3 regions of the Paenibacillus sp. FSL R5-0713 genome follow, and region 2 is predicted to be linked to each of the others. Evidence: riboswitches for the same ligand, from Rfam matches in the RefSeq annotation. Region 2 holds a riboswitch; each other region holds the start of a gene.
What was found. A riboswitch is a leader RNA that binds a small molecule or an ion and turns the genes downstream of it on or off. The one in region 2 is predicted to bind cyclic di-AMP.
Positions count from the first base shown of each region.

Region 1: another riboswitch for cyclic di-AMP. It lies ahead of MKZ12_RS06995 (hypothetical protein); the one in region 2 lies ahead of MKZ12_RS00530 (C40 family peptidase).
Region 3: another riboswitch for cyclic di-AMP. It lies ahead of MKZ12_RS10545 (C40 family peptidase); the one in region 2 lies ahead of MKZ12_RS00530 (C40 family peptidase).

Region 1 covers NZ_CP150229.1:1,592,488-1,603,042, forward strand. The annotation lists gene MKZ12_RS06980 (urease accessory UreF family protein) at 17-718, opposite strand; tRNA gene MKZ12_RS06985 (tRNA-Leu) at 1,163-1,245, shown strand; gene MKZ12_RS06990 (glutathione peroxidase) at 1,393-1,872, opposite strand; cyclic di-AMP (ydaO/yuaA leader) riboswitch at 2,244-2,419, shown strand; gene MKZ12_RS06995 (hypothetical protein) at 2,535-2,933, shown strand; gene MKZ12_RS07000 (HAD family hydrolase) at 3,263-3,946, shown strand; gene MKZ12_RS07005 (Nramp family divalent metal transporter) at 4,082-5,434, opposite strand; gene MKZ12_RS07010 (organic hydroperoxide resistance protein) at 5,764-6,183, shown strand; gene MKZ12_RS07015 (zinc ribbon domain-containing protein) at 6,401-6,646, shown strand; gene MKZ12_RS07020 (hypothetical protein) at 6,746-7,024, shown strand; gene MKZ12_RS07025 (thiol-disulfide oxidoreductase DCC family protein) at 7,194-7,616, shown strand; gene MKZ12_RS07030 (DUF6612 family protein) at 7,678-8,541, shown strand; gene MKZ12_RS07035 (VOC family protein) at 8,760-9,143, shown strand; gene MKZ12_RS07040 (ParA family protein) at 9,304-10,521, shown strand; partial or broken gene MKZ12_RS07045 (ATPase, T2SS/T4P/T4SS family) at 10,518-10,555, shown strand, end outside.
Region 2 covers NZ_CP150229.1:105,448-116,002, reverse strand. The annotation lists gene MKZ12_RS00550 (PBP1A family penicillin-binding protein) at 1-1,924, shown strand, start outside; gene MKZ12_RS00545 (YwhD family protein) at 2,124-2,627, opposite strand; gene MKZ12_RS00540 (M1 family metallopeptidase) at 2,729-4,720, shown strand; gene MKZ12_RS00535 (hypothetical protein) at 4,731-5,582, shown strand; cyclic di-AMP (ydaO/yuaA leader) riboswitch at 5,828-5,965, shown strand; gene MKZ12_RS00530 (C40 family peptidase) at 6,005-6,439, shown strand; gene MKZ12_RS00525 (GNAT family protein) at 6,793-7,287, shown strand; gene MKZ12_RS00520 (cytochrome c) at 7,438-7,797, shown strand; gene rbsK (ribokinase) at 7,872-8,855, opposite strand; gene MKZ12_RS00510 (4a-hydroxytetrahydrobiopterin dehydratase) at 8,901-9,197, opposite strand; gene MKZ12_RS00505 (hypothetical protein) at 9,228-9,353, opposite strand; gene MKZ12_RS00500 (hypothetical protein) at 9,449-9,742, opposite strand; gene motA (flagellar motor stator protein MotA) at 9,977-10,555, shown strand, end outside.
Region 3 covers NZ_CP150229.1:2,290,137-2,300,691, forward strand. The annotation lists gene MKZ12_RS10505 (hypothetical protein) at 1-617, shown strand, start outside; gene MKZ12_RS10510 (GNAT family N-acetyltransferase) at 723-1,271, shown strand; gene MKZ12_RS10515 (glycosyltransferase family 4 protein) at 1,681-2,811, shown strand; gene MKZ12_RS10520 (hypothetical protein) at 2,944-3,999, opposite strand; gene MKZ12_RS10525 (xanthine phosphoribosyltransferase) at 4,204-4,785, shown strand; gene MKZ12_RS10530 (hypothetical protein) at 4,883-5,212, shown strand; gene MKZ12_RS10535 (hypothetical protein) at 5,332-5,550, shown strand; gene MKZ12_RS10540 (carboxymuconolactone decarboxylase family protein) at 5,692-6,021, shown strand; gene MKZ12_RS10545 (C40 family peptidase) at 6,120-6,584, opposite strand; cyclic di-AMP (ydaO/yuaA leader) riboswitch at 6,590-6,721, opposite strand; gene pelA (pectate lyase) at 7,140-8,102, shown strand; tRNA gene MKZ12_RS10555 (tRNA-Leu) at 8,266-8,350, shown strand; gene MKZ12_RS10560 (carbohydrate-binding protein) at 8,442-10,127, opposite strand; gene MKZ12_RS10565 (divergent polysaccharide deacetylase family protein) at 10,541-10,555, shown strand, end outside.

The sequences.
Region 1 (10,555 bases), 1.5 Mb from region 2:
TTGTGGAGCAAGAGGACTAGGCTCTGTAGGCATGAAGTCCAGCTCCAAGCATATGGAAACTGGGGAAAAATGATTTCATGGACATCGAGGTTGGCTGTGCCAGTCCATCCGCAGCCGAGGCGCTTACGGTATTCCATTCAGTCTCCAGATCTGTGGCCAGGCGTACCATCAGATCTTTGGTTATATCGTTATTCAGGGGAATGACTTTGGAGGCTTCGGTTATGCAGGCATTCATGGCTGAATGCAGGTAACCAAGGACCGCTTCCTCGACCGGGATGTCGAGGTGGTGGTTAATCCAGGCGTGAACAGTGGAGAGGCAGCCAACCGAATCATATTTGGCGAAGATCTGTTCGAGCTGGCTAAAATCAATCCAGGGGTGCAGAGCGCGTGCCAGTCTGATCAATCGTTTTCCCATGGCGGCAGCTTGTTCTCTGAGATCTCCAGGAGTTCGCTGAACATGGACCAGTTTATCGATCAGAGCTATCCGCCATGTATCCTTGTGATCTGCTGCGGTATAGATGCCTTTGATGGCCATGCCTTCAAGACGAACAATGCTGGGATGCAACTGACAACGCATGAATGATTCGAGATCTTCAGCATTACGAATGGTACCCTCCCTGATATGGATATCCATGCCGAAGGAATGGGTAAACCCTCCAACCTGAATAGAGGAATCAAGCAGTTTGACATAATCGAGCAGCTTATTCCCACGGTTCACAATCATTCGCCTCCTGTGTTCGTTAAATGTCATGTTAAATGACATTTATATTCCTTTTTGCTAACTTTATGTTTGAAAATCCGAATTATATGATAGTTATCATCCCATAAACGTCCGCTTTTTGTCAATAGTATCCGTTAAATTTAATGAATAGATTCTGATATTTAATATTTGTGTCATTTTATATAACTTATTATGTTATTTATGTGACGAAGTGCAGGGAGGACTATATATAAGAAAGGACTATATATAAATGAATCAACAAGATCGGCTCTTACCGAAAAAGAGGGGATCAAATCTAATAATATGCACTTCATGGGTAAACATGACGAGAATATGCGTTTTTTGAGGAAAATGCCTAGCTAAAAAAGAAGGTTTAAAAAATACTTTACTTTTATTTCAGAACCCTGTATAATCAATTCTGTTGCCGATTATTTACGACATGCGGTCGTGGTGGAATGGCAGACACGCTATCTTGAGGGGGTAGTGGGCGTATGCCCGTGGAGGTTCGAGTCCTCTCGACCGCATCATATGAACGATGAAGAAGAAGCTTTCCATTAATGGAAAGCTTCTTTTTTTGCCTTTTTGAACAGTCTGGTACCAGAAGTTGAAAAAAGGCCATCCATTACCGGGGGTAATGGTGCTCTACCTTCCGGCTAAGGGTGGCCGATGTACTATTTTTGCAGTAAGTTCTTGATATCTTCTTCAATCTTGTCAGGTGTTGTTTTGGGAGCATAACGTTTAACTACCTGTCCGTTCTGATCCACAAGGAATTTGGTGAAATTCCATTTGATTGCTTTGGAGCCGAGCAGGCCGGGTGCTTCTTTGCTAAGGTGTTGGAAGAGCGGGTGAGCACTTGAGCCATTCACATCAATTTTCTCAAACATAGGGAAGCTCACGCCATAATTCATCTGACAGAACTCCGCGATATCGTCGGAAGAACCTTTTTCCTGGGCAAACTGGTTGCTTGGAAATCCAAGGACTTCAAATGGCGCATCCTGGAACTTGTCTTGCAGTTCTTGCAGACCTTTGAATTGAGGTGTAAGTCCGCATGAGCTTGCCGTATTCACAATCAGTAACACTTTATCACGGTAGTCGGACATTTCAACTTCTTGACCGCGAAGGGTATTCACTTTGTAATCGTAGACTGTCATCTCAATCGCCTCCATGATATCATCTGATACCTTTCATTATATTGGTTACAATTAAATAATGCAAAACTAATATGATGTTAAAAGAATCAAAACTGGCAAGTTGTGCAGAATGCGTGAATGAATTGCGAAGTGATTTACGCCAGAGTGAGAATTAGATAGCCTTGACGAGGTGGATAGCGTATAACCGTATTGTAAGCGTTATTATATATGAATAATGGCGAAAATCTGCCGATTCGGTGATCTGTCCGGACTTTACACTGCCATGGCACGGGTGTATGATTCATATCGTAATTTCAATTTAAAACTAAATTGTACCTGAAAAACGAAACAAACGATAATATCGCTCGATCTTAACTTAAGATATACGAACGATGTTTTAATCGCTGAGTTTCCATTCATTCATGAATGGGAAACGGGGGAACCAACGGAATGCGCTGTCCAGGACAGTAGGCATTCAAGGGGTGAATTTTCCGGTGACAGCCGGAAATAGGGCGACTCTCGCGCCCGAATCCGTCAGCTAACCTCGTAAGCGTTAAAGGGAGAGGCAACAAGCCGTACGCTGGTTCATGGCGTTTTCGCCATGGATTCTTTAAGAAGCGTTCGGGAGGCCTTGGTCCCCCACGCTTCTTTTTTGTTGTCTTTTCACGCCAAGGGAGGAACGAATGATGGATACTGAGATGATCTTAGTGACTGCTCCTAATGAAGCAGGACGCAAATTTATCAAATTGCTGATGTACAAAAAAATGCCGTTTGCCGTTCTAACCAACAGTGCAGGGGAAGAGCGCAGACTCCGTAGAATCGGAGTAGAACATGTCATTCGCATGAATACGGCTGCAGCTCAAAAATGGTTTTTGCCGCAGGCAAGCGTTGGTAACGTGTTTATTTTCGAGAACAGCCTGAATCTGACCTGTCGTTATTTACAGATCTGTCGATCGTGGACATCAAAATCCCTATGCGTCATTACGGAGCAAAGCCATCCGAAGGGGATCTATCGGGGAATGGGTGCAGACCGGATTGTATATTCACTCAATGGGGAAGTCGGCTTTCTCCTCAATGGGTAATGTCATAGCTTGAGATTGCTCAGGTGTAAGGTGCCTGTTATAATTGAATGTATCGATAAACGGAAATTTGAGGAGACTCGTGCATGATGGTGAGTCTTCTTTTTTATGGTTTTAAAGGTAGTTCAAAAAGTCCGCTTTTGATTACGAAGGATGCCTAGCGGCATCATCAGCATCGAATATGAAATTCAGCCGAAATGTCCGTTGCTCACGTAGTTTTCCCTACGCTCCGCTACTCCATTTCTAGCTTCATTCCATCTTCTCGATACTGAAAACCAGACTTTTTGAACACGAACTTTTAGATTGCCTGTGGCTTACAAGGAGGAATTGGCGTGCCGGATGTGGGTGGATTGAAGTGGTTGTTTTTTGATGTTGGAGATACGCTAGTGGATGAATGGGACCCCGTTGATGATATTATCGGACAGTTCGTTCGCGAAGCCGGTGCTTTGGGGTATCCGGTGAAGATTGAGGCGGTACGTGAATTGTTCGCGAACTGTTATCAGAAATATGAACAATGGCCCATGAGAGTGGCAATTCGCACATTCATTGAAGATGAAGGACATCAGAAACAGATTCAGGACAAGCTGAAGTTTAAAAAAGATCTTGAACGACCTTTTCCTTCAGCGGATTCCGTTCTTCAGCAGTTGTCGCGGTATTATCGCATTGGCATTATCGCCAATCAGAGTCCTGGAACGGAAGAAAGACTGGAGAGTTACGGACTGCGAAAGTATGTTGATGTTCTGGCATGCTCGGCTGAAGAAGGGGTGTCCAAGCCAGATCCAGAGCTGTACGCTGTAGCCCTGAAACAGGCGGGTTGTGCACCGGAGGAAGCCGTCATGATCGGGGATCGGATTGATAACGATATCATTCCTGCCCGGAAGCTGGGCATGCGTACGATTCGAATTATGCAGGGGTACGGAAGATTCCAGCCAGACCGATCGGATGACGAACGTGCGGATTGGACTGTGGATTCATTGGATGAACTCCTGCCTTTACTGGTGCCGGATCAGGAATAGATGATTATTTGTTAGAGCTCGGAGTTTTACTACAAAAAGAAACACCTCGCTGTACTGCAATAATAAAGGCTGATCAACTTGGTATTGAATACCGGAGTTGATCAGCCTTTTTGATGTTTAGTCGATATGACGAGATTAGAATAACCGGATCGTCTGAATGATCAGATATACATTCAGCACAACGATAATTGCGGCAATGACCCATGAGATGATTTTGAGCCACAATTTGTTAGCGAATGCACCCATGCTTTTTTTATCACTCGTGAACATGACCAGAGGGATTACCGCAAAAGGTAATTGAAGAGACAGTACAACCTGACTCAAAATGAGCAGTTCTTCTGTGCCGTGTTCTCCTGCAATTGCTGTGACAATTACTGCCGGGATGATGGCGATCAGACGTGTGACCAGTCTGCGCAGCCAAGCCGGAATCCGAATGTTGAGGAAACCTTCCATAACAATCTGCCCTGCGAGTGTACCTGTAAGGGTAGAATTCTGGCCTGATGCTAACAGCGCCACACCGAACAGGATACTTGCGATTGTAGTCCCTAATAGGGGGGTGAGCAAGTGGTAGGCATCGGAGATCTCGGCAACCTGCGTCATGCCGGCACTATGGAATACAGCAGCTGATACAATCAGGATGGCCGCATTGATGAACAAGGCGAGTGTTAGCGCGATTGTAGAGTCCATGGTCGAATAACGAATCGCTTCTTTTTTGCCCTGTGGTGTCTGTTCGATCTGACGCGTCTGCACAATGGAAGAATGCAGATACAGATTATGCGGCATCACGGTTGCTCCTATAATACCAATGGCAATATAGAGCATGGCAGGGTTCTGCAGGATCTCCACATTTGGGACAAAACCATGGAGAACACCGCCCATATCCGGTTTTGCCAGGAACAGGTCAATCCCGAAGCAGAGGGCAATGGTGGCCATCAGCACGATGACGAGTGTTTCCAAGGCGCGGAAGCCTTTGTTTTGCAGTACAAGAATCAGGAGTACATCAACGGCGGTGATGATAACTCCGTACAACATGGGAATGTTAAATAAGAGCTTTAATGCGATGGCAGAACCGATGACCTCAGCCAGATCGGTAGCTGCAATGGCCAGTTCACACAGAATCCATAACATGACGACAACGGGCATGCTGAAGCGTTCGCGGCAGGCTTGGGCCAGATCCCGTCCAGTGACGATGCCAAGCTTTCCTGCCAACGATTGAAGTACAACGGCCATCATGTTCGAGAGTAAGATGACGGATAACAAAGTATACCCGAACTGCGATCCGCCTGCGATATCTGTTGCCCAGTTGCCGGGGTCCATGTAACCTACGGCCACGAGATACCCTGGCCCTACAAAAGCGAGAAATTTCTTCCACCATGCCGCATTCTGCGGTACTTTCATGGAACTATGTGCTTCTCCGAGTGAAGGGGCTATGCCTGCAGTAGACAATGATTCACTTGAAGGAGCGTTGAATGGATTTTTTTTACTCATACGTTTATCACCTGACTCTTTGGAATAGTGATGCGGGACGAACCGCTCAAGATATATCTAAATTTTTATGTTTATTGTTACATTGTACTCCTTCAATAATTTTTGTCTAGTGCAACTTTTATGTATTAACACAAAAAATATGTTCTAATTTGAAAATGCTCTTTTGTATATTACCCAACCCCGGAAAAAATACAGATATGTGGATAAGATGCATGAAAATAATAAAGATGTAAAAGCTGATAAAGATATAAAATGCGTTTCAAATTGAGCCAGAAGTTTAAATTGAATTGAAGGCATTTAAAACTATACGGATAAGGGAGAGATTCTGAATGGAAGCTTTATATACAGCAGTAGCGACAGTTAAAGGTGGACGTACAGGTTCGGTCACTTCTTCGGATGGCATGCTTAAACATGATCTGAAAATGCCCAAAGAGCTTGGAGGTTCCGGTGGTGAAGGTACCAACCCTGAACAGCTCTTCGCCGCTGGATATGGAGCATGTTATGAAAGTGCCCTTGCCAATGTAGCGCGCAAAGCAGGCGTGAAATTGGAGGATGTGGTCGTTACAAGTAACGTATCCATTGGTAAAGACCCTGCGGATGACGGTTTCCAGTTATCTGTTCGCTTGGACGTGAGTATGCCTGGTGTGGACCACAGTCAAGCAGAAGATCTGGCTCGCAAGGCACATGATTTCTGTCCATATTCCAAAGCGACACGTGGCAATATTGATGTTGTATTAAACGTAGTCTAAGATCTGACTCCCCCAATCAAAGGGGGACATATAGAGCAGGGTATCCCAGATACCTGATGTTCGTTCGTTTGAGTACAAAGCCCTGCTGGCCATCGGCAGGGTTTTGTGTTGATTATAATATAAGGGCAGGATGCAGGAGATCAGATGTCCAATCGCGTACTTTTTACATAATTGCACTCCCACTTCATGCTACACATTCCATAAAGGGGGAACGAAGATGAGTATTGAAGAGATGATCGAGCGCCGATTTGTATGTACAAAATGCAGGGGCACGGATTGTAACATTAAGGAAGTTTCCATGTCAGGAGCAGGCCTGAGCAAGATGTTCGATATACAGCATAACCACTACCTGTTCGTGGCTTGTGCTTCCTGCGGCTATGTTGAAGTATTTGATCCGGATGTTTTGAAAGGTAAAAAACAAGGGCAGGTAGGGACGATTCTGGATATTCTGTTTGGCGGGTAGACATGCGCGAGTTGACATTGAACTGAATTTTCTTTAATATAACTTAGTACTGAGTAGTGTCATTGCATGAACCAAATTTGAATTAAACAGGTGATATCCATGTCTTATAGACCGCGTATTGCAGATTTAGAACTAGCTTATGGTAACAAGGAAGACGGATTGTACGAATTCAAAATGAATTTGGTAGACGGTACAAAATGCCGTGTATTCTACTCCCGTTCTCCGGAATGGAAGATGACCAATATCAGCCGTCTGCAGAAAACGCCTTGTCCAGTATGTCGCAAAGATTTCATTTGCAAATGTATGGACCAGTGGGCAAGTGACCTGCATCAACAAATGATCGATGACCAATGGATGGAAAAGGCAATTGCTGAGTAATTGTCGGACAAGATACGAGCGTGGGCACAATGCCTGCGCTCTTTTTCTTTATACTTCCTAACAATGCGTGTTCAAAAAGAGCGGTTTTCAGTAATATTTTTAGAATTAGGAAACAAGATTGCTCAGATTGGGTAAGTTACTCTAACCGCAACAATAGGAGGCAGCCAATATGACAGCAAATCAAACGGATGTGCATCAGGGACATCCCATCGTACTGGTGGATGGCGTCTGTCACTTCTGCCAGGGCTTAACCAAATGGATTATCAAACGTGACCCGGAAGGGAAATATCATTTTGCTTCGCTCCAATCGGATGTGGCCAAGGAACTGCTGGTAAAGGGTAACCTGTCGACAGACAGTATGGATACTTTTGTTCTGATTGAGAATGGAAAATACTATACACGTTCAACGGCCGCACTGCGATTGGCTAAAGGTCTGAAGTTTCCTTATCCATTGTTATATGTGTTCATTATTGTACCGAAATTTATTCGCAATGCAGTCTATAACTGGGTTGCTCGCAACCGTTATCGCTGGTTTGGCAAGGATGAAGCATGCATGTTGCCTACCCCGGAGATCAAAGATCGATTTTTATGATTAATAACGGAAATAATTGGGTAATGACTACAGATCATATCTAATTTGGGAGGACAACAACTTGAAGAAGTGGACTACATTATTTATCGGGGCATTATTAGCAGTAAGCTTGGCAGCATGCGGTAACGACACAGATAATACAGCAACGCCGCCAGCCACTAACAACGAAACATCCAACGAGGGCAATACACCTGCAGAGCAGGAAACAAAGATCCCTACTTTGGACGAACTGATTACCAAAACCAATGCAGCAACGAAAGAAATGAAAAGCTTCACAACTGAAGCAAACATTGATCAGAATCTGAAACTGGATGCGGGTGAACAGTCCCAGGATCAACAGGTTAAAACATCGCTCAAGATGGATATTATCAAAGATCCAATGATGATCTATCAAGAGATGAAAATGGAAATGTCGGGACAGGAAGCCCAGAACGTGAAGCAGTATATCACTTCGGATAAAATCTACTCCCAAGTTGGGGACCAATGGGTTGCGATTCCTGAAGCTCAAACTGCTGCATTAATTGAGCAGATGAAAGCAAGCATGAATCCGGAAGGTGAATTGGAGCAATTCAAAAAGATCCAAGAAGATACTGAAGTAACCGAAGAAGGCGACAATTATGTGATTAACGCTGACGTATCCGGTGATAATGTAAAAGAGTTGGCCAAATCCGTAATGGAGCAAAACGGCTCGGATGCCCAGATGCAAGCGATGCTGGATCAGATGAATATCACCAGCATGAAGATGAAATACATGATCAACAAAGAAACGTATTTGCCGGCAGGTACAGATGTAGCCATGGTCATGGAGATGGAACAGAATGAACAGAAAATGACGATGGACATGAAGATGACCAGTACATTCTCCAACCATGATCAAGTGGAAGAGATCAAGATTCCACAAGAAGCATTGGATAGCGCGAAGTAAATTGGCTGGCACAACTGCCCAAATGAAATGCTGAAGAACATAAGAAGCGATGGACGTACATCCTTGTGTACCGTTTACGCGCACCTCTGAATTAGATCTGTGTGAGCCACGAGGTTCACCGGATTCAAGCAGGGGTGTTTTTCTTTTTAAAAGAGAATATGTTCAGGCGTCAAGGTGTTATAGTATAGTCATAATGAAGCAGAGAGGGGAGACAAAAGATGATCGAATATGCACACATTCACCATGTTAGTCTGGCTGTACGAGATCTGGAAGTCGCGAAAAAATTCTATTCGGGGTTACTGGGAATGCAGGAGATTGAACGTCCGGCTTTTCGCTCCACAGGTACATGGTATGCCATCGGTAGCCAGCAGCTTCATCTGTTACAGCACCCGGAGGGTCACACGTTACGTGAGGCTGGGATTGATACAACGGACGGCCACTTTGCGATCTGGGTGACCAGTTATTCAGGGACTATCGCTTGGCTGGAGCAGCAGGGAATTGAGTACGAAGCCAGACCTGATAGTGTAGCGGGATTCGCGCAGATTTTTGTACTTGATCCCGACCGTAACATTATTGAGTTCGATTCACCCTATGAATCCTAAGGATGAAGGGTTAGAATTAATCCCTTGCTCCACCAGAAATTGTATGCTATATTATCCATACATTCATAGCACGTGACGGAAGCACCGTCCATATACTGCATATTCATGCGGTTATTGGGCGGTGCTTTTTTGTGCTTTCTGACAGGGAGGGAAGGGGAATTTGATTGTACTGAAGGTTGTTCTGGTTTCGAAGGATAGAGATTACATTAGCGCATGGCTGGATTTTGTGCAGGGGAGCTCGTCTGGTTTTCATGTTCGTTTCACGGCATTCTCCCAGGGGGATTCCTTCAGGGAGCATATGAATGAGCAAGAAGGTCGGGAATTACCGGATCTGGTTATTGCGGAACCGGAGTTTCTGAATGACTGGCTGAATAACGGGGGAGAAGGATCAGGTGTACCTTGGCTGATGCTTAGTGAAGGCATGGAAGAGGTGGATGAGGCCAAGCGGCTGTTGAAGTACCAACCTCTGCCTGCTTTGCTGGATGCTGTGATGCATGCCTGCCGGCAACCACGCCGCAAGAAGGTGCATCTTCCGGGACAAGAAACTCTCTCCATCGGTGTAGTATCCGCTTCGGGTGGAAGTGGCAAAACGGCGGTAGCCCTGCATATGGCGAAGCAACTGGGACTTGCGGGATATGCTGTTCTTTATCTGAATCTGGAGACGTTGGATAGTACGCTCCCTTTTCTGGAAAAGGGACTAACTAGAAGTGGGCAGCGCCAGCCTGATGCGGAGACGGGATTGTCACGCCTGTTATACGATCTGAAGGTGGGCAGAAAGGAATCCGGCAAGCAGTTACAGGCGCTATCGAAGGACGTGGATGGATATGTGGTCCGGCATGAAGCATTGAAATCCGATGTGTTCTGGCCATTATCGAATCGTAAAGAATTGTTGCAAATGACTCGTGAGGATACGTCGAATCTGCTTCGTTATTTAACCGATAGCGGACAATATGACATGCTGATTCTGGATGGGGACTCAGGTTGGGATGGGCGCAGTGAAGGGGTGCTGGATACAGCAGATGCATTTGTCTGGTTGGTTGAGGATGATATATCTGCCATGCATCGATGGGGACAATGGTTGCAGCATGCTGAGCGAACGAAGCCGGAGGTGTATGAAAGTATCATGGACCGATCACGTTTTGTAGTTAACAAATATCGGGACAATGTTATCAATGCACTTCCACGCCCTGATCTGCATCTGGATGCAGTGTTGCCCTATATCCCTTCTTGGAAACAACTCAGTCAGGAGGAAGTCCTGCTTAGTTCACCGATCTTCCAACGTGAAGTGAAGAGATTATGTGCCATGCTGGTACAAGATGGCGAAGAAGAATTGAAGCAGACGGGACGAATTCAGAAGCAGGATCGGTGGGCACTATGACGGATTCAACCCGTAGAATACTGGATCGTGAAGA
Region 2 (10,555 bases):
GAATTCCCGATTGCTGGACAGTCAAGGGGAAGTGATCGCTACCTTCTCCGCCGGTGGCAAAGACTCTGTTCCGGTTCAACTGGAGGATATCGCTCCGAATCTCGTCAACGCCACTCTGGCTGTAGAGGATCGCAAGTTCTATAATCACTACGGTTTTGACGTTCAGGGAATGGGACGGGCCGTGCTCGTTAACCTCGAACATATGCAGATGTCGCAAGGCGCGAGTACATTGACCCAGCAACTGGCGCGCAATCTATATTTATCTCATGAGAAAACATGGACTCGCAAAGCAAAAGAAGCCATGTACACGGCGCAATTGGAGATGAAATACAGCAAGGATGAAATCCTACAGATGTATCTGAATGAAATCTATTATGGGCATGGTGCATACGGAATCGAAGCAGCTTCGCGAATGTATTTTGGCAAATCCGCCAAACAGCTGGATCTCGCAGAGAGCGCTATGCTGGCAGGAATCCCAAAAGGACCAACCTACTATTCACCCTATAACCATATGAAAAACGCCAAAGACCGGCAGAAGATTGTGCTGAATGCCATGGCTGATATCGGCAAGATCACCCAAGCTGAGGCGGATAAAGCTTATGAGCAAATGCTAGCATTCAAACCGGAAAGCGAACGTAAAACGGTGGAAAGTGCCCCGTATTTCCGCGACTATATCCGGAATCTGGCCATCAAAGAACTGGGAATCAGTGAAGCGATGCTGGATCATGGGGGATTGAACATCTACACCACACTGGATCTGCGTGTACAAAAAGCAGCGGAAGACGCGATAGCGAAGGGTATGGATGCCAAAAGTGAGCTGGAGACAGCTCTGGTGTCCATCGACCCTCGGACAGGCTACATTAAAGCCATGGTGGGCGGCAAGAATTACCGCACCAATCAGATTAACCATGTACTGGCGACAACGCGCCAGCCAGGTTCGGCGTTTAAACCTATTATGTATCTGGCTGCCCTGGAGTCCAAGCAACTCACCAGTGCATCCATATTTAATAGTGAACCTACCCTATTTCACTACGACAATGACCGTAAGACCTATAAACCCGGCAACTTCGGAGACAAGTATCTGGGTGAGATTGACCTTAGACAAGCGATCGCCGCTTCAGACAATATCTATGCGGTGAACACCATTATGCAGATCGGTCCTGAGCAGGTTGTGAGTATGGCAAAAAACCTCGGTATTACGAGCAACCTGAGCGCCGTACCTTCTCTCGCACTGGGAACGTCACCTGTCAGCCCGCTGGAGATGGCGTCGGCCTTTTCCGTCATTGCTGCTGGCGGACAACGGACGCCGCCTGTCGCCATTCTGCAAGTGACGGATGCAGCAGGACGTGTACTCTATGAATCGCCTCAAACCAAGGCTGAGACCGTTGTGGAACCTGCGGCAGCTTATGTACTAACTCGATTAATGGAAAGTGTATTCGAAAATGGAGGAACCGGTAACCGGGTATCTGCCACAATTAAACGTCCGGTAGCCGGAAAGACAGGCACAACCAACACGGATGCCTGGCTCGTTGGATTCACACCAGAACTTTCTACCGCCGTATGGGTTGGATATGACCAAGGCAAAGCCATATCGACTTCGGACGGCCGCCGCGCGGCACCAATCTTTGCCCAATTCACAGAGCAGGCGCTTGCGAGCGTACCACCCAAAATTTTCACTGTTCCTGATCACGTCGTAAGTGTCTATATCGACCCGGAATCCGGTAAGCTGGCAGGCAACGGTTGCGAAGAGAAACGACTGGAAGTTTTTATTGATGGCACTGAACCCACAGAGGTCTGCCACGGTACGACGGATGATTCGGATCCTGGAGAAGATGAGAAGACCCGTGAGGTACAGAATCAACAAGGCATACAGGAAGAGAAACATTCCTGGTGGGGAGATTTCAAACGTTGGTGGGTAGAATGACGCAAATGCACGATGACTTAGTTGCGTCACTCGTAACTTCTCGTTATATTGGGCATTTGGAAATTAACTTCGGATGAAAACTCATAATTATTCAGTTCGATGAATACAGATCATACACAAGCAAAAGACCCCAAACCGAACTTTACGGTCAAGGGTCCTTTTGCTTTTTTTGATTTTATACGGTGTTGAATGATTTGCCTTAAGCGAGTGCTTCTTTCAATTCATCCGGAGAAGCATTCCACCATTCTTCGTTGTGTGAGATCAACAGCTTCTTGAGTGCAGCCCGATCTTCCGGCCCCAGTTCATCCAGCATGAAACGGCGCTTCATGGCATAATCCATGCGATTCACATGTTCCGCCAGCAGTTTCCATCCGCGTCTCGCTTCTGTATCGATCCACATCTCACATGCTGTTGCTCCACCATACAACTGTCCCTCTTCCGTGCGATCCACAGCTACCCACACCAGCCATACTTGGCGACCGTTGGGTACATCCTCACGATTCGTCGAGAACTTGATATTGCGCTCCACTTTACTCTTCGCATGCATCGCACCAATATCAATTTTGGCTTCACCATTGTCAATAATGACCGGAGATAGGTTATTCAGATCAATGGAGCCTGCACCGAAGCCTTTATGCTTGCTCTTTGCACTAACGATATTCAAGGCAATCTGCTTTTTGCCGTTTTGCTCGTTTTGGTCCATGTTTATAGCCTCCAAGGGTTGATACAAATATTTTAACTAATAATCGGCCCATTGCAAACATATACATGCTGTAGATGCTTGTCAACGGGAGGTATTTATCGATGATTCCACGACGCGCCAAGAGCTGGCTCACCGCATCCCTGGCCCTGTGTGTGCTGGCCGGAGGGATATGGATCACTCTGGGTTATACTCACTCAACTCATTCCGAATTGCCAACACTTGCCCCGGAATCGGGCAAGCCTAAGGCAAAGTCCCCAACCCCAGCACCTCCAGAAAGTGTACAGACCCCTACTGCCGAAGTGTACAGCAACCGTGTTGTGGAATATCACATGGATGTAAAACTGGTCGAAGGGAACGTACTGGAAGGGACTCAGACGATTACTTGGACACATCCAGGTAAAAAAACCGTCAACGAGCTTTACTTTCATATGTATCCCAACGCCTTCTCTTCTGCTGACACCACCTTTATGAAGGAATCCGGCGGAAAGCTTCGGGGTGATGTCATGCCTACCAACGGTTATGGCTCCATGAATATTACCGAAATGAAAACGGAGGACGGGCTCTCTCTGCTGCACCGGATGCAGTATGTGCAACCAGATGACGGAAATATCAAGGACACCACCCTCATTAAAGTACGCTTACCCAAACCCGTCAAAGGCGGAGAAAGCATTACACTCCACACCCGCTTCCAAGTGAATCTGCCAAAGATTTTTGCCCGGATGGGAACTGCTGATGATTTTGTCATGGCAGGTCAATGGTTTCCCAAATTAAGTGCCTATGAACCTGTGGGCAGGCGCGGACGGACAACGGAAGGTTGGAATCTGCACCAATACCATGGCAATTCAGAGTTTTACGCCGACTTCGGTATATATAGTGTGCGTATTCGGGTGCCTGAAACATACAAAGTTGCCGCTACCGGATTTCCGACACAACAAGCCGTGGTGAAGAACGGAGAAAAAGTCTATCAATTCTATGCCGATGATGTGCATGATTTCGCCTGGGCAGCTTCACCGGATTTTGTCTACGCCGAGGAACCCTTCTCTGCACCCAATGTGCCTGGTGTACGAATCAAATTATATTTGGATCCTGCTCATCAGGATCTGAAGGAACGTTATTTCTACGCCGCGAAGGCCGCTCTATCCAATTATAGCAAATGGTTTGGCCCGTATCCTTATGCTACCTTATCCATCGTTGTTCCACCCAAAGCGGGGAACGGTGCTGGAGGTATGGAATACCCTACGCTGGTAACGGCCTTTGGAGCCGATGACACTACTCCAGGTTATGACCTGGAACGTACCGTAGTCCACGAGATCGGACACCAGTACTTCTACGGCATGGTTGCCAGCAACGAATTCGAGGAAGCCTGGCTGGATGAGGGGTTCACCTCTTATGCAGAAGACAAATTGATGGAGCAGGAATACGGATTGATTCCGAATCTGCCGGTACAATCGGGCCTGATTACGTCTCCTTCATCCTTAACACAAGAATCCTGGAAGTTCGATTCACAGAATGAGTATGCAGCCAATGTCTACACACGTGGCAAGCTTGTATTGCTTGGTATTGAACATCAAGTCGGCACAAAAAAGATGGAACGCATTCTCTCTACCTATGTGAAGAAGTACCGCTTCAAACATCCCACTTCGGCAGATTTTCAGAACGTTGTGGAACAAGTGACCCGCACGTCCTGGTCTGATTATTTTGACCAATACGTCTACGGTAATGGAATGGCTGACTTTGCTGTAGAGAAGATTCGTGTTACGCCTGTACAGAAAGACGGTCAAACATGGTACGAGTCATCCGTGACGATCGTCAAAAAAGGCAGTGATTACAACGCCGTTCCTGTTCGCATTGCTTTTGAAGACGGACATACCCTCACCAAGCAATGGGATGGCATAGAAGATCGAATTACCTATAAATTAACGCACACATCCCCCGTAGCCTGGGCCATGACCGATCCCCTGTACACGATCGTGCTGGAGAACCGCCATATGAACAATTTCCTAAAATCCGGACTGGATGAGCAGACGAAGTCCCGCTGGAGCATGAGTGTAACCAAACTAATAGAAGCCATATTCGGAGGTCTGTCATGGTGAGGTGGATACGGTGAAAGCGAAAATACGTGAAGGCTGGTTTCTCGTCCGTCAGCATATGTTCATTGCGGCACTCTTATTTCTTTATCAACTCATTTGGGGATATTTCTTCTATCGAATGGTACAATCGGCAGTCATCCCACTCCTCCTGCGCTATCCAGATTCTGATGCCGGGGAACTGAGTACACTTTTGTTCAAAATGGAAAGCCAACTTAACCTATCTACCCATCCGGAGGTTCATCGTTATCTATGGATTCTGGGGGGCATGCTGCTGGTTCGCATGTTGATCAGCCCCCTTATTCAGGCAGGACTGCTCTACTCACTTCAGCACTTTAATTCTACAGAAGAGCGCATCCCATTCGTCCGTGGAATCAAAAAACTGTGGAAACCGATGCTGCTGCTGCACACCATACGTACATTATTGATACTTCTGCCCGCCTACTGGCTCATACCGAAGCTCTACTCGATCCTCATGGACGGATTTCATTCCCTTCAATTACTTTTGCCTGGTATACCTTATGTTGCTGCCTGGATTGTATATGGATGGGTCATCCACCATGTCATGCTCTACATGCAGTTCGGTGTGTCGGCACCAGAAGGAGAAGGCGGGGCTCACGGCACCCTCAAAGCACTCTGGATTGCACTGCGTCATCTCATCGCCGTTATCGGCATTGCTCTCCTGCTGGGCGGAGTCCACTTACTCGTCTTTGGGGCATTCACTTCAGCCTCATGGTTATTAACGGGACTTACCGGACTTATACTACAACAGACGTATCCACTTGCCAGATGTCTATTGAGTCTGTGGAAAATATGCAGCCATTTCCGATTGTGGCAGTCCAAAGTATCCAAAGGTGAGAGCATTTAGTTTAAAAATTGTTACCATCACATGTTAAACTCATGGCCTGCTATGTACTTATAAATAGGCAAACCTCAACCTTTCCCCGTCAAAGGTCGAGGTTTTTTTTGCTAATTTTGTTGCTAAACGTTGCCAAAGACGTACTCCTCTGTTACAATAATCGCAGTGAGTTTTTAGTAACAACTTTGTAATCTTTACATTCATATTTGTAACTACTTAAAATTAAATCGTCATTTCTTGATTTCGCAGGTGCATAACTAGCATAGCCAAATTCCTGGCACCTGGGAAGCGGGGGAACCAGTTATGGGTGAATTGATCTTGCTACAGAGGGATCATAGGGGACCTTCAACCGAATCCTTAAGCTAACCTCGCAGGCGTTGGAAGGGGAATATCTCTTGTTCAAGAAGAAATTAACCGCAGCTGTACTTAGCATCACATTCGCATTATCGCTTGGTGCAGGTAGCGCATTCGCAGATTCAAAAATGGATAAAGTAATTGATTCAGCAATGGGAACTACATACAAAAGTGGGGGAACAACGCTTAACGGCTTTGACTGCTCCGGATTTACACGGTATGTATTCGACAAATTGGGTATTGATTTGGCACGCCAATCCAGTTCCCAATTCGACATGGGCGATTCCGTATCCCGCATGGAAATGAGAGCTGGCGATCTGGTATTCTTTAATACTACAGGTAAAGGCGTATCCCATGTAGGAATCTTTGTAGGGGATGGAAAGTTCGCACACTCTTCTTCTTCCAAAGGTGTTACGATCAGTGCATTGAGTGAAAGCTATTGGGCCAATCGTTATGTTGGCGCTAAACGGATTATGAGCACGGACGCGTATGAATCACTGGCCCTTGACTAGGGACAAGCTGAGCAACATGATACTGTAACCATGAACCATACTGTAACGAAGCAAGAAGCATAACAGAACCGCCCGGTACATTCTCCGCAGGAATGTATCCGGCGGTTTTTTTGTGCTTCCATCCTGATTCATATTGCAAGTTACGCTCGGGGCTATCCTACAACATCAACAGGCTCATTTTGTCCTCGTTCGTCCGTGCCCTTATGATGTTTTTACCCATCCTGTTATAATATAAACGGAATTACCGGAACTTTTGTTTCATATTTTTTCTGGTAAGAGAGACTTGCTAAATGAATATCTCTTTTGTAGAGTGGACAGAGAGTTCTGTTTCAAGGAAAGGAGCATGCAGGTGTATGAAGGAAGCCCCCGTAACGTTTCACGTTGTACCCATGCGAGAAGAACATGCGGAGCTCATCTGCAGTTGGCAGTATGATCCGCCTTACAATATCTACAGCTGGCTCCCCTGGGAGCAGATGAAAGCGCTGGAAGTGGAATTCGGAGATGCACAGCTGCGGCAGGAGCAATATGCGATTGTCCTGGATCAGAACGATCGTATATGTGGATTTGCTCAATACTTCCCACTTCAAGGGGTAACCCGGATTGGCCTCGGCATGCATCCAGAGCTGTGTGGTCAGGGGCAAGGGACAGCTTTTGTCACGGCCATTGTACAGGAAGCCATTCGCCGAAATCCGATGAATGAGATCGATCTGGAAGTGCTCACTTGGAATGCTCGTGCCATTCAAGTCTATCTAAAGAGTGGATTTGTCACCCAGGATACATACGAACGACAGACCCCAAGCGGCTTGAAGCCCTTTCACTGTATGGTTTATGAAGGGCCTCGTGATTAAAATCCATTGCAAAACAACCAAATTTGCGCCTTGTTATGTGATTAGTTCAAAAATTTCCCACAAAATGCTATGATGTCAGTACAGGTTCCGTTATAATGATATGGATAGTTTCAGGTTAGATGATCTTTCATTCTGGAGGGGACATAAGGGATGCACAAATGGATCATGAGCGGAGTATTTTTTGCAGCATGCGCTTTAGCTATTGTTTTAATGTTTACGCTTCCAGGGAAAGAAGAAGTGGCTGAAGAAGCCAAGCCTACCATGCCGGAAGTCACATTGGATGCCGGACAGGCTGAAGCACTGGTCAAAGCCAATTGTATCTCCTGTCACGGGGATCAGCTTCAGGGTGGCGTAGGACCTGCTCTAGCAAACATCGGCAGCCAGGATGATCTGGAGAAGATCTACACTACGATTGTCAAAGGTAAAGGTGGCGGTATGCCTTCCTTCAAGGGCAAACTGCAGGATGAAGAGATTGCCAATATCGCCATGTGGCTGTCAGAGAAGAAGTAATCTCTGCACACACATAACAAAGAGGCCCTTAATCCCCTTTTGGGAGAATAAGAGCCTCTTTGTTATGCTATTGATTAGGCATCTGCCGCATGCTCGGCCAGAAAGGCCTCCACTTCACGTGCGGACGGCATCCCGGACTGGGCGCCGAGCTTCGTCACGGATAACGCGGCCGCACCCATGGCAAAGCCTACGGCCGCGTCCAACGTCTCACCGCGCGCGAGGGCTACCGCCAACGCGCCGTTGAAGCAATCGCCAGCGCCGGTCGTATCGACGGCGCTTACGGCGTAGCCGGGCGCACGGCATGCGCCGGCACGCCCTGCCTGTACGCGGCCACCAGGCGCCGCCGCGTACACAGCCCCCTCGGGGCCGAGCGTCGTGACGACAGCGGCCCCGAGGGATGCGGCGAGCTCTGCGACCGCCGCATCCAGGTCTTCCGGCCGGAGATGATCCCGGCCGGTCAGCACGGCAAGCTCACTGCGGTTCGGCGTGACAACGTCCACGCACCGCAGGAGCTCCTGGGGCAGACCCGGCACCGCGGGAGCCGGGTTGAGCACCACCAGTGCGCTGCCTTCAGCCGCCAGTTGGGCGGCGCGGGTAACCGCTGGCAGCGGGATCTCCAGCTGTAGCAGCACCGCTGCGGCTGCAGTCAGGCTTTTTACCGTATCCGCTTCTTCCAGCATCTCAGGCACTACTTGCCCGTTCGCACCAGGAATAACGATAATCCGATTGTCTCCTCGAGAGAGCCAGATGGAAGCTGTCCCTGTAACCGTGTCTTCCAATCTGCGAACCTGCGAGACATCTGCACCACTTTCCGTCAGACTGTGCAGCAGACGTTCGCCAAAACTATCCGATCCCACCGCACCAATCATTGTGGTCTGTCCACCCAGACGCGCAGCAGCGACAGCTTGATTTGCACCTTTGCCGCCAGCGAGATAGTGGAGTTCCTCACCGCTCACTGTCTCTCCCTCTTCCGGAATCGTATCTGTCTTCACCACGAGATCCATATTGAGACTGCCTACGACAGCAATAAGAGGTTGTTCCTGATTATAGTCTGACATGTATGGGTTCACTCACTTCCGGCCGCGCGATAATAACCAACTTCGTTATTCCGACCTCATTTTGTCATAAGCTTCGTTGTACTGCCCTGCTTCCTTAATATCTACAGATGTAATACCGCCCGCATCCCATGACGTGAGACGCAGCGTAACCGTTGTATAGTCAATCGTAATAAAAGGATGATGATTGAACGCTTCCGAGATCGCAGCGACCTCATCCACAAATGCAATCCCTTTCATGTAGTTGGAGAACACAAATTTGCGTACAATCCACCGTCCCTCTTCCAGTTCCCAGCCTTCCAGCCTTCCCAGATGAGCTTCGACTTCCTCTTGCGAAAAAACCATGCGTTATCTTCCTCCCCATAGGATGGTACATTACAGACGTGCGTCCGTATAACCACCAACACCTTCGGTGCTATCGTCAGCAACCTCAAAGGCCAGGCTCATCGCCATGCGATCAGCCCATTTCACGAGTAACATCTTACCACGGACAAGCTTCAAAATCCAATCAACTTATATGGCGTAGAACCACTAACCATAAGGCTTTATGGAAAATTCCAGTTCCATTCATACACCTTAAAATGCATGTATATACACTAGATTAAAGGTACAAATGTTAACTCTTCTTCCCCGATCAGAATATGAATGCGGTGCTGTTCCTTATCATGGATGACCACGCCACTTCCAACCGGAATCACAGACTCTTCGCCCAGTGCATAGAACAAATCTTCCGCCAACGCCTCATCCACTTCAAGTTGCTCAGGTGCAGCGAGTCTCTCCCACTCTTCCGCGTCCATTTCAAAGAAAACATACCGATCCGGTATGCGTCCAATTGCCGTTGTCAGATCTGTCAAAATTCCTTCATAATCCCGTCCATGCTTTACGCCCATTGGCTTTTCACTCCTATTCGGCCCCTAAGGAGCGGATTTGATCTTATTATACCTGAAAATAGCCCTTAAAAAAAAAGGCCTTCTGGTCGATAAATACTATATATGACCGTTTGAACTGTTTTAGCAACCGCAAGGAATGCCTAACATTGAACGGATTGCGGCCAAAAATTCGTCCGGAAGCCCGAATACAGCCGCTTGAAAGGATTCAATTTTATCTCATGGATGAGGTGTATGATGAACATTTCAACGATTATTGGACTAGTTTTTGGGCTGGTCTCCCTTGTACTCGGTATGTTCCTGAAGGGTGCGCCCTTAATCAACCTGGTTAACAATCCGGCAGCCTACGTTATTATCTTTGTTGGTACGGCAGGAACCATTTTTATTGCATTTCCTATGTCAGAAGTTAAGAAAATCCCTAAGCTTTTCGCGATTATTTTCAAAAATCAAGTACTTATTGATCGAGTGTCTCTGATCGGCACGTTTATGGATTGGGCTTCCACTACCCGTCGTGAAGGTTTGCTTGCACTGGAATCAAAAGTAGAAGAGATTGACGATCAGTTCCTTCGTGGCGGTATGCGTATGATTATCGACGGCAACGATCAGGAATTTGTAAGTGATGTACTGATGGAAGATATTCATGCTACAGAGGAGCGCCACCGCGGCGGTGCCTTGATCTTCGCCCAGGCGGGGATGTACGCGCCAACGCTCGGGGTTCTCGGGGCCGTTGTAGGCCTCATCGCAGCACTTGCCGATCTCAGTGACATGGAGAAACTCTCCCATGCGATTGCGGCAGCATTTATCGCAACACTCCTT
Region 3 (10,555 bases), 2.2 Mb from region 2:
TGGAGATGGAAATGGTAAGCGCAGGACGCAGCATATCCACCTATATATTCAATGATGTCGAAGGACAGGAAATTGCAGAAGCTTCTTTAAAACAATATGGCGCTGATGTGCAAGGTGAAATACACTGGTATGACGAGCCGGAAGAGACCCAATTGGAAGCCGCAGCAGAGTTGCTGGTCAGAGAGCTGGATGAGGACATCATCGATACGATTACGATCCGCATGTGGCATCAGGGGAATGAACTCGAGACGTTAGAGTGGATACATCGCGATTTCTCCGAGGAATTTGAGGATCTGGATGAATCCGATCAGGATGAGCTGGAAGCTGCTGAAGAAGCATGTTATGTCATGCTGAAACGTAAGGACCGGGAATTCCGGGTGTATGAGCTGTTTCTTCAGGAACGAGGTGGATTGCCTGTCGGAACAGCAACAATAGACACCTCTCAATCCGATCTGACGGGATACATTGATTACGAGGTTCCTGGAACCAGTGTGCAGCGAGAGAGCCTGGTCGAAGTGTTGATGCAGGAGTTGGACAAGGAGATGGAGTTTGATACCCTTCATCTTACGATGTTGTATCGAAATCAGATTATTGATGAAGCCAGAATAGATGGGTAAAAGGCAACTGCCTTTTACCTTTTTTTGTTCTCATTTTGACGAAAAATTCATTTCCCGGTATAGTACCATTAGTTTAATAGAGCTCAGGAAGCGGAGGAGAACAATATGCACTCATTCAGGATCAGTAGCGAATATATTAACGATGGTTTTCAAGCGGTTCAGGCGAAGCCCGAAGATACGGAGGATGTGATGTCGCTGTTGGTGGAGACAGCCGAATGGTTACAGGGCCAAGGTTCTACCCAATGGAACGCTTTGCTTCAAGGTGAAGATTCACATGATACGGCAGGGGCAATTCGGCGCGGGGATGTGTTTGTATTTAAAAAAGGAGCTGACGTAGCGGGAATGGTCATCCTTATGGTTCAGCCAAGCCCGTGGGATATTCACCTGTGGGGTTCAAAAGCTTACGCCGAGGATGGCGCAATCTATCTGCATCGGCTGGCGATCCGAAGAAAATATGCCCAGAGCGGTCTGGGACGAGCAATATTGGAATGGTCCAGCAGCGGCATACACTTTGAAGGCAAACATACGGTTCGTTTGGACTGTGGAGCCGACAACGCAACGTTAAACGCCTTTTACGCGCGGAACGGGTATACTTTTCTGGGAGAGACTGATGGTTACAGTACATATGAGAAGCCGGTGGAGCTCCTGAGCTGAGCATGATGACTGTTCTCTGATTTTAATTTTAATTATTATCAAATATATATTGATGACAACTGCAAGTGGTTGACTGCTGGTTTGGTTTAAAGCTTTTGCTTCTGAGCGTCGTGTTTCATGAATATGTTGTATATACGAGTGATAACAAAAGCTTATCAAGTTCTGCTTAAATCGCCTGGTTTGAATAGCAAGATTTTGCTGTGTCTATCGTAATATAGATGTTCCGGCTGTCCTATGTCATAATGGATAACAGAGCCGTATCAGAGAAAACAAATGAATGAATGTGCATGCAATATAGGATGGGTAATTGAGAGAGATTCTCATTTTGTATCTTTACTGAACATATGTTCTGGTATATCATGAATGAAGATGTATGGAAAGAACGTAAGTAGAAAGGGGGAAACTAACAGTGAAATTGCTGCAGGCGCTTTTCTTTCCTCCGGAGCAGCCCGGAGGTGTATCCTCTATGATTCCGTATATGCAAGAGAGATTTACAACCCCAAGGTGGGAAATGGATCTGTTCTCGTTGCCGAAGCGGATTCGCAACAAGGGCAGGGAGGAAGTTCATTTCGAAACGTTTGACTGGACTGAATATCAGGATAGTCCTGTTGTCCAAAAATATATTCAAACCTATCGTGATTATCTATGGTGGACCAAGTTGCGTATTCAGAAGCCCTATGATCTGATTCATGCTCACCACCCCATTGCCGGACTTGCGATGAAAACGGTCTTCCCGGATACACCTCTCATTCAGACGATTCACTCCAGTTATGAACGAGAATTAATCCTTAATGGACGCATTGAAACGGACGGACCGGAGCATCGATTCCTGCTTGCGATATATGGTGAACTGGAACATCAGGCAGAGCGTCTCTTGACGGTGTCAGACTCGTTCCGTCGTTATCTGGCTCCCTACGTGAAGGAACCTGATGTCATCGGTGTGATTCCCAATGGATTTGATGAGAAGCGCTTTAAGCCGATTCCTCATGATAATGCGATACCACAGCTGGTGACGGTATGTCGGCTTGTTCCGGCGAAAGGATTGGATATTCTTTTCAAAGCCTGTGCGGAACTGAAGGGCAGAGGTCATGATTATGTGTTACATATTATTGGAGATGGACCGATTCGTCCTGATCTGGAAGAATTGGCGCAGCGATTAGGGATCTATAATGAGACCATTTTCTATGGTTACACACTGCACCCTGAGGAATTCATGCCATTCTTTGATATTTTTGTACTTCCTTCACGAGCAGAGGCATTTGGTTCCGTTTTCGCTGAAGCGGCGCTGAGTTGTCTTGCCCTTGTGGGTACGGATGTAGGTGGAATACCCGAACAGATCGAGAATGGTAGCAATGGGTTGCTTGTACCGGCAGAAGATCCTTCTGCACTGGCTGAAGCGCTTGAAAAGGTGATGCTGGATCCGGCTTATCGTTATGAACTTGCCCGTTCAGCATGTGAAAAAGCCAAAACACATTACTCGCTCGGCAGATCAGTCAATGAGCTGAAGAAGATGTATCTACAGTTTCCCAGCAAGACCTAAAAGAGAGAACAAAAAGTGCGAGCCGCTGTGCTAAACAGCGGCTTTTTTTTCATGCAAAAGGTGTGCGCATGAGTGATGAATTGTGGTTATGAAGCAAACGTATGCACATATTCATGAAGTACATAAGCATGTTTATATATTTTTGCGTCCACGAAATGTACCCCAGCGGTTTAATACCAATTTGGCTGCCCAGAACAGTGCCATACTTCCGAAGATAGGGTAAAGGATAGATAGCAGAGAACTGAATCCAAACTGACTGAGTGAGTAACAGAGCAGCATAATGGTTAATGTAATGAAACGGGGATGAACGCGTATATGTTGTCTGAGTTGCAAGGTCATGCCATAGATATCCGCAACAAACGTACTGAATATTTCCATAAAAATAAGGGATACATATACAGATTGTACTGCCCATCCAAGTTGAAAGGCGATGCTGCCCATCGGAATTTCGAATTGGATGATGCCGGGCATCTGTGCCGACATGGCAAAATGGGCTGCCATTAGCATGAAACCTACGCCAATTCCACCCAATACTCCGCCCCACTTCAGCACATTCCGACTACGAATCTGGTTCCCTACAGGCACCAGAACAGCTTGAGCTAACGCCAGATTAAATGAAGTGTACAACAGTGGAGACAGCCATACTTGAATAGGATTTGAGTCTGTCGTCAGTGTGATGAATCGGGAAGCTCCCGGATGATGGATGGTACTTGTGATCATGAGCAGAGATAACAGGAGCATCATAGGCACGACAATGCTATTCATTTGAAGGATAGCTTGGATGCCCCGACCGAGAAGCAGATATGTCCCTACAAGTGTGACGATTAGACCGGTCTGATAATGCAAACCGAGATGTTCGACAAAAACGGAACCTGCTCCGGCAAGCATGACACTGTTCACGCCAATGAGAATGAGAAGGGTCACCCAAGTGATCCATTTGCCCGCCTTGTGGCCGAATAAATGTTTGTTCAGATCCTCATAAGAGCGGGATCCGGTATCGTGGGCGATCAGCATCATTTTGGTACCTAACCAGACAAAGAGCATGGTGGATAAGCCTATGGTGACGGTGGCCCATTTGCCATACTGGGTAAAAAACTGCAAAATTTCCTGCCCTGTAGCGAAGCCGGCTCCGACAACCGTTCCGATGTATGTAAATGCGATCTGCAGCACCCGAAATGCCTGTTTCATGTGTTTCCCCTCTCAGGACCCTGTATAGTTTGGACATGCGGGTACCATGGTACAAGGTATGCTTGACCCACGAAAGTCATGACAATCGATCATGAGCTTTGGCTTGAATCGCGTCTGAAGGACAGCGTCCAGGCAATTTCGCTTGAACTTATAGATAGATATATGATACTTTTACCTCATAGGATAGGCTTGGGAGGTCAAATCATGGAATTATTGAAACAACGAATTTTACAAGAGGGTGTTGTCATCTCGGATCAAGTATTGAAGCTGGATGGTCTGTTGAACCACCAGATTGATCCTGCATTAACGATGGAGATGGGGCGTGAATTCGCTGCCCGTTTTCGTGAAAGTGGAGTGACCCGTGTAATCACAGTAGAATCCTCAGGGATTCCGGTTGCGTTTGCCGCGGCCTATGAACTTGGGGTGCCACTTGTATTCGCCCGTCGCAAAAAAACACTTCTAGCTGATCCTGATGCTTACTGTGAACGCGTACCGTCCTTTACCAAAGGAATTGTAACTGACATTATGGTATCTCGCGAGTTTATTCATGAGAATGACCGTATTTTGTTCATTGATGATATTATTGCCAATGGAGATGCCGCTCGTGGCGTCATCAAAATCATTGAGCGTTCCGGTGCGGAACTCGTCGGATTCGGTGTTGTGGTAGAGAAATGTTTCCAGGCAGGGGCACGAACGATTCGTGAACAGGGGATTCCGGTGGAAGCCTTGGTACGCATTCGTTCCCTGAACGATGGGACGGTACAATTTGACGATAACGAAATGTGACATTTTAAAGGAATAGGGCCTATTTTTTGAACTATGCCTTTGCATGGCCGCTAATTTCATTTATAATGGGGTTATGTTAGGGAGAGGAGGCAACACCATGGGGAACCAACCGGCAACAGAACAATTCTTTAATGATAAGCTGGCGGAATCGAAAGTTCATTTTGAACGTGCCCTGGATTGTAAACATACGGAATTCGATGACCTTTATCCCTATATGATTGAACATCCTCAATTTTTCTGGTACAAACGCTATGTTGCCTGGTCAGAATTACTGACGATTGTAGGCTTATGCGAAGAGTTGTCCTTCTCTTGGAAAGAACAATTTACACCGCATCAAGTGGAGTACCTTGAAGAACGTGTGATGTCCGCCAAAGTGCTTGATTTTTGGTTCGAGAAGAACGACAGCAAAGAGCACGCGCAGCGGTAACTTTCAGTCGGGACATAATTTCGAATGACATGACAGTCCAATACAGTCACGTGAGACCTAAATGACTTTTCATTTAGGTCTCTTTTTGTAAATAAATTTGGAATATAGGAGCCATGAACATGATTAGTGATACAGAATTGGACGCCCTGCGTCTGTCAGGTGAGAAAGTCAGAGTAGTACGGGACGAGCTCGAATCGAACGATGTAACCGGGATTGTCGTTGCCTGGGATGGCGAGCAGGTACTTATCCGTCGTCAGAATCGACGTGTCGTCAAGTTGGATCGTGGTTACCGCTATCAGTTGTTCAGCGAACCCCGGCAAAGTCCACTTGGTGAGTAACAACGATCATTATGTCAGAAGTATGAGCGTACAAATGTTTGGAATTACCATGATTTCTTGGCATAATTGACTCACTCGGGAGAGAAGATAGGTACAGTGAAGAAATTCTGTAACTATAGCCGAGAGGGTGTGCTGCAAGACATGACATTGATGAATGATAAAGTTCATGCCTACAAGGATCAGATTGGAGCATTAAGTGATGTGCTGCCAGGTGTGGTGAAGTCGTATCATGAGTTTACCGGAGAATGCTTCCAACCTGGGGCGATTGATGCGAAGACCAAACAGCTCATCGCGCTTGGTATTGGCTTGTTCGCCAACAATGAGGTATGTACCTTCTATCATGTAGAAGAAGCACGTGCCAAGGGCGCTACAGATCAGGAGATTATGGAGACCGTTGCTGTGGCTGGAGCTGTAGGAGGCGGACATGCCCTGTCCCAGGGCGCGATGCGAGTGCAGAAGGCGCTGCATTAAGTGTAGATGGAGGTAGTCCAAGGACTGTCCTCCTAAAGAGGAAATCAAACAAAAGAGGAGGTTCCGGTTGATCCGGAGCCTCCTCTTTGATATTATCCCTACATTTTCCCTAACATTTTATCGTACATAAACTGTCCAGTTACCCGACGTGCTGTTACGTAACGATCATTGAAATAAGGATTGCTCATTTTGGTGATGCTTACCCCTTTGCTGCTGGATGCATGTGCAAATTGTCCGCCGCCGATATAAACACCTGTATGTGAAATGCCTTTGCCTGTTGTGTTAAAGAACACCAGATCACCTGTCCGAACATTGCTCTTGGCTACTGGAGTACCTGCTTTGGCTTGCTGTTGCGAAGTACGTGGCAATTCAATGCTGTATTTATTGAAAATATATCTCATAAACCCGGAACAGTCGAACCCGGCCAGAGTCGTGCCACCCCACTTGTAAGGAATACCTGTCATGTTGTTCACTACGGAGTTAATACTGCTTGCCTCTGTGCTTGTTGCCCCGGATGTAAATAGTACAGCCGCTCCAAAAATGGAGATAATCAGTTTTTTCAAAATCAATGTTCTCCCTTCGATGCCTACGGAGTTAGCTAAGGGTTCGGTAGAAGGTTCCCTATATTTCCTATGTATAAGAATAATTCACCCAAAATGGTTCCCCCGTTTTCAAACCTGAAACTCGGCAATGAATAATTAAGTTTTTGTAACTATTTGAAACTATATTGCATAAATGCGTAATTGTCAAACCCTTTTAAACCCCTTCGTAATACCTCAATGTTAGCGGAATTAACGATTTTATATGAAAGAAGGCGTCAAGTTTGGGTATCATTGATGACAAAAACGTCATTATTGATTCGTTTGAGACGAAATTGGATAAATAAATAAGTTTGTCATGAGTTAAAAGAACTATCCGTTATGTAGAATTTGAGAGATTATATTCATTAAGTTGCATATATTGACAATAATTGATTTTTTGCATATCATCTGATTATCCAATCCACATATTGGATAAAAATAGATTTTATTATGTTATATATTTAAATTAAGGAGGTTTAAGGACGGGCGTTATAGGTAAGGTAGAATTGTGGATGTTATTACAATGAACATGGGAGAGTGTTACATTTGAAAGCAAAGAAAATAATTACTTTTGTCCTGGCATGCGCTATGGTGTTCTCAACAGTTGGAATCGCAGTTCTCCCTGTAGGGACGGTATCTGCTGCTGATGCATCGGGTACTACAGCGAGTATTTCAGATATTTTGAAGAACCAACTGCCGGATGGAGGTTGGAGAAAAGATTATAAACAAACAAGTGGAGAGTGGGCGAAGTCCACGATTGACAACAAGGCTACATATTCAGAAATTAGAAGATTGGCGAAGGAATTTAAAAAGACGAATGATCCACGCTACTCCACAGCTGCAATTAAAGGAATCAACTTTTTGATCAATATGCAGTATTCAAACGGCGGATGGCCACAAGTCTACCAAAGCTCTGGATATCACAAGCATATTACCTACAATGATGATGCAATGATTAATGTAATGATCATGCTCGATGAAGTAGCAACACGCAAAGGTGATTTCTCATTTATCGACAGTACACTTGCTAATCGCAGTAAAAATTCAGTTGCCAAAGGTGTGGAGGCGATTCTGAATACTCAGGTCGTCTCAGGCGGGAAGCTTACAGCATGGGGACAACAACATGATTCCAGTTCCCTTAAACCAGCGAGCGCAAGAATCTACGAAGTACCATCGCTGACAGCTGGAGAGAGTGTAACGATTGTTAAATTTCTGAAAACAAGGCCTGCTACCGCTAAAATTACCGCATCCATTAAAGGAGCAGAGGACTGGTTTAACAAGGTGAAAATTACGGGTTACAAGTATGAAAGGGCAAATGGTGATAGCAAGATTATCGCTGATTCCAAAGCAGCACCGATCTGGGCACGCTTCTATGAAATAGGAACGGATAGACCCATTTTCATTGGACGAGACGGGGTAGTTAAATACAAATTGAGTGACATTGATAAAGAAAGAAGAGGCGGTTATGCCTGGTATGGCAATTGGCCTTCCAAGCTGTAGTATGACTCCTTTTTGATGAACCAAATGATTAGTTGAAGGTAAAGCCCGAATGGACAAGCATGTCTGGTTCGGGCTTTCATGTTATTATTTTCAGTGTTGACATGATAGATTGGGCATGATATATTATTTCTTGTCGCCGAGATTAATCACGGAGATATAATATGCGGTCGTGGCGGAATTGGCAGACGCGCACGGTTCAGGTCCGTGTGGGCTAACCCCCCGTGGAGGTTCGAGTCCTCTCGACCGCATCGAATAAAAAGACTCCTCAAGCTAACGCATGAGGAGTCTTTTTTGTTTGCATTTTTTGATATTATCCTAACATCAACCATACGGAATGTTTTATTGTGCTGCGGTAACATTAATGCTGTCAATATTCGGTCCTTCCGTTCCCGTTGTAACCACTTTCAAGGTATTGGTCCCGGTGTTCATGGGAACTTGTATTGTTTTTTCAACCCAAGTGGACCAGCTTCCCGTTGCTGGAAAGGGCTCATTGCTGATAACTTTGGTTCCGTTAACAAAAATGTCGAGGTTACGTGTTCCACTTTCCAGCGCATAACGAAACTTTACATTTTTGGTGCCAGTAATCGTATTGTTAATAGCGTTCCATTGAATGGCTGAACCAGTCATTGCATTGAAGTTGACATACCCGGAGCCTGTGTAACCGGGGTAGATCGTTTCAATGGCAGCTTCCGTAAGTGTTGTTCCGGTCTCTGCTTCATAAGTAGTGCCGCTGCCTGTATTTCCGCCGTTATTCCCACCAGTAATGTTGGCAACAAATGTTGTTACGCTCTGAGCGGGGAGTTGTGCGGTGAAGGCTCCATTGGATACGGTAAGCGAGGCCCCGCTTGCCAGGTTGCGACTGCTGTCCGTAACCCATGAGGACACCGTGGAGGCATTACCATTCTGCAGAACGAATTTTTGGCTTGTGGCCGAAGTTCCACGGTTAATTGCCACGACGACTACTTTATTATCCCCTTTATAGGCTGAGACAAATGTGTTCGTATCCGGATTTTTCGTTGCATCGACTCGCAGGTAGCCAGGACGTACAAATTTGGAGAAATGGGCCATATTATATCCGCGTTTGCTTATGGTACCATCTTCTTTCATCGGACCATACTGTCTGCGGATGTACCACCACACATAGGCCTGGAAATCACCTTCCACCATGGCATTGTGCATGTGATAGGAAACCTCCAGTGCTTCAGGCCAGCGGTCTGCTGAGTTGTTGTCACTGTTTGGAACATACACCTCAGTCATCCACAGTTCTTTACCGGCTCCTTTTTGCTTAAAGAGAGGGTAGGCAAAATTCGAAATCTGGGTTCCGTACGTGTGTGCTCCCAGAATGTCCATGTTGGCAAGTGCCTGCGGATCATTCAGGATTGGATCGGATATGTTCTTTAAGTACTGGAAGGATTCAGGTGCCATGACTTTGGTACCTTGAATGGACCCGGCATTTTCTTTCATGAAACGAAGAATTTCTTGTGGAGTCCACCAGGTCCAGTCATGCGCGTAATCCGGTTCATTTTGCACAGAAATGGCATACAGATCTACGCCGTTATTTTTCATATAGGTTACAAAGTCATTCAGATGTTGCGCATATGCGGCATATTTGTCGTATTTCAAACGTTTGGCATTGGTATCTCCATTACGGTTGAACGTTTCCACCATGCTGCTCGGAGGATTCCATGGGGAGGCGAATACGATAGCTCCCTTCTCAATAGCCCGTTTCGCTGTGGCAACTTCACGATACCAGTTATTGGAATCTGGATCGACGTAGATCCTCAGAATTGAAAAGCCTAACTGATTCTGGTCATTACCAAAAGCAGTCTCACGTTGAGCGGGAGTCAGATCACCAATCCAGGCGGGAAGGTTAATACCGCCAAAGCCCTTGATCAGTTGTTTTTCCGAGGATAAATTAATATTGGCATCACTTGCCGCCGAAACTTGTGTCGGGGTTAACATCAGGGGTAGTGCTGTTAAACAGGCCAATAAAACATTGATCGTTTTTTTGAATTTGAATTTCACTACTTTCATCCTCCTCGATAATGGTAAATGGTTAGTTAGAAAAACCGTGACCAGGGAAATAAAAAGAGCTGATAGTCTGGCATTTATTTTATGTAAACCCTTTCAAAACCCCCTTCCAAAAAGTATAGGAAAGAAATGAAACACATTAACTTCTTTCATTTGTTGATTCTACTAAATAATTGCCAAACTGAAAACCTGACAAATTACAGTATTTTTTCTAATTAATCTCTTTTTTTAGCACTTCAATGACATTTCTTGTCTGATTGTAAAGGTGAAAACGGGGAGATGGCGTGGTTCCCTGAAGATACAGGTCTCCAGTGGTGGGGATATTGTGATTAAGGAAGGCATTGGCTTACATATTCCCCCCTTCATTATCAAACAATGAAATCACAGAAACTTACGGGGAGGGAGTCATGATGATGGAAAAT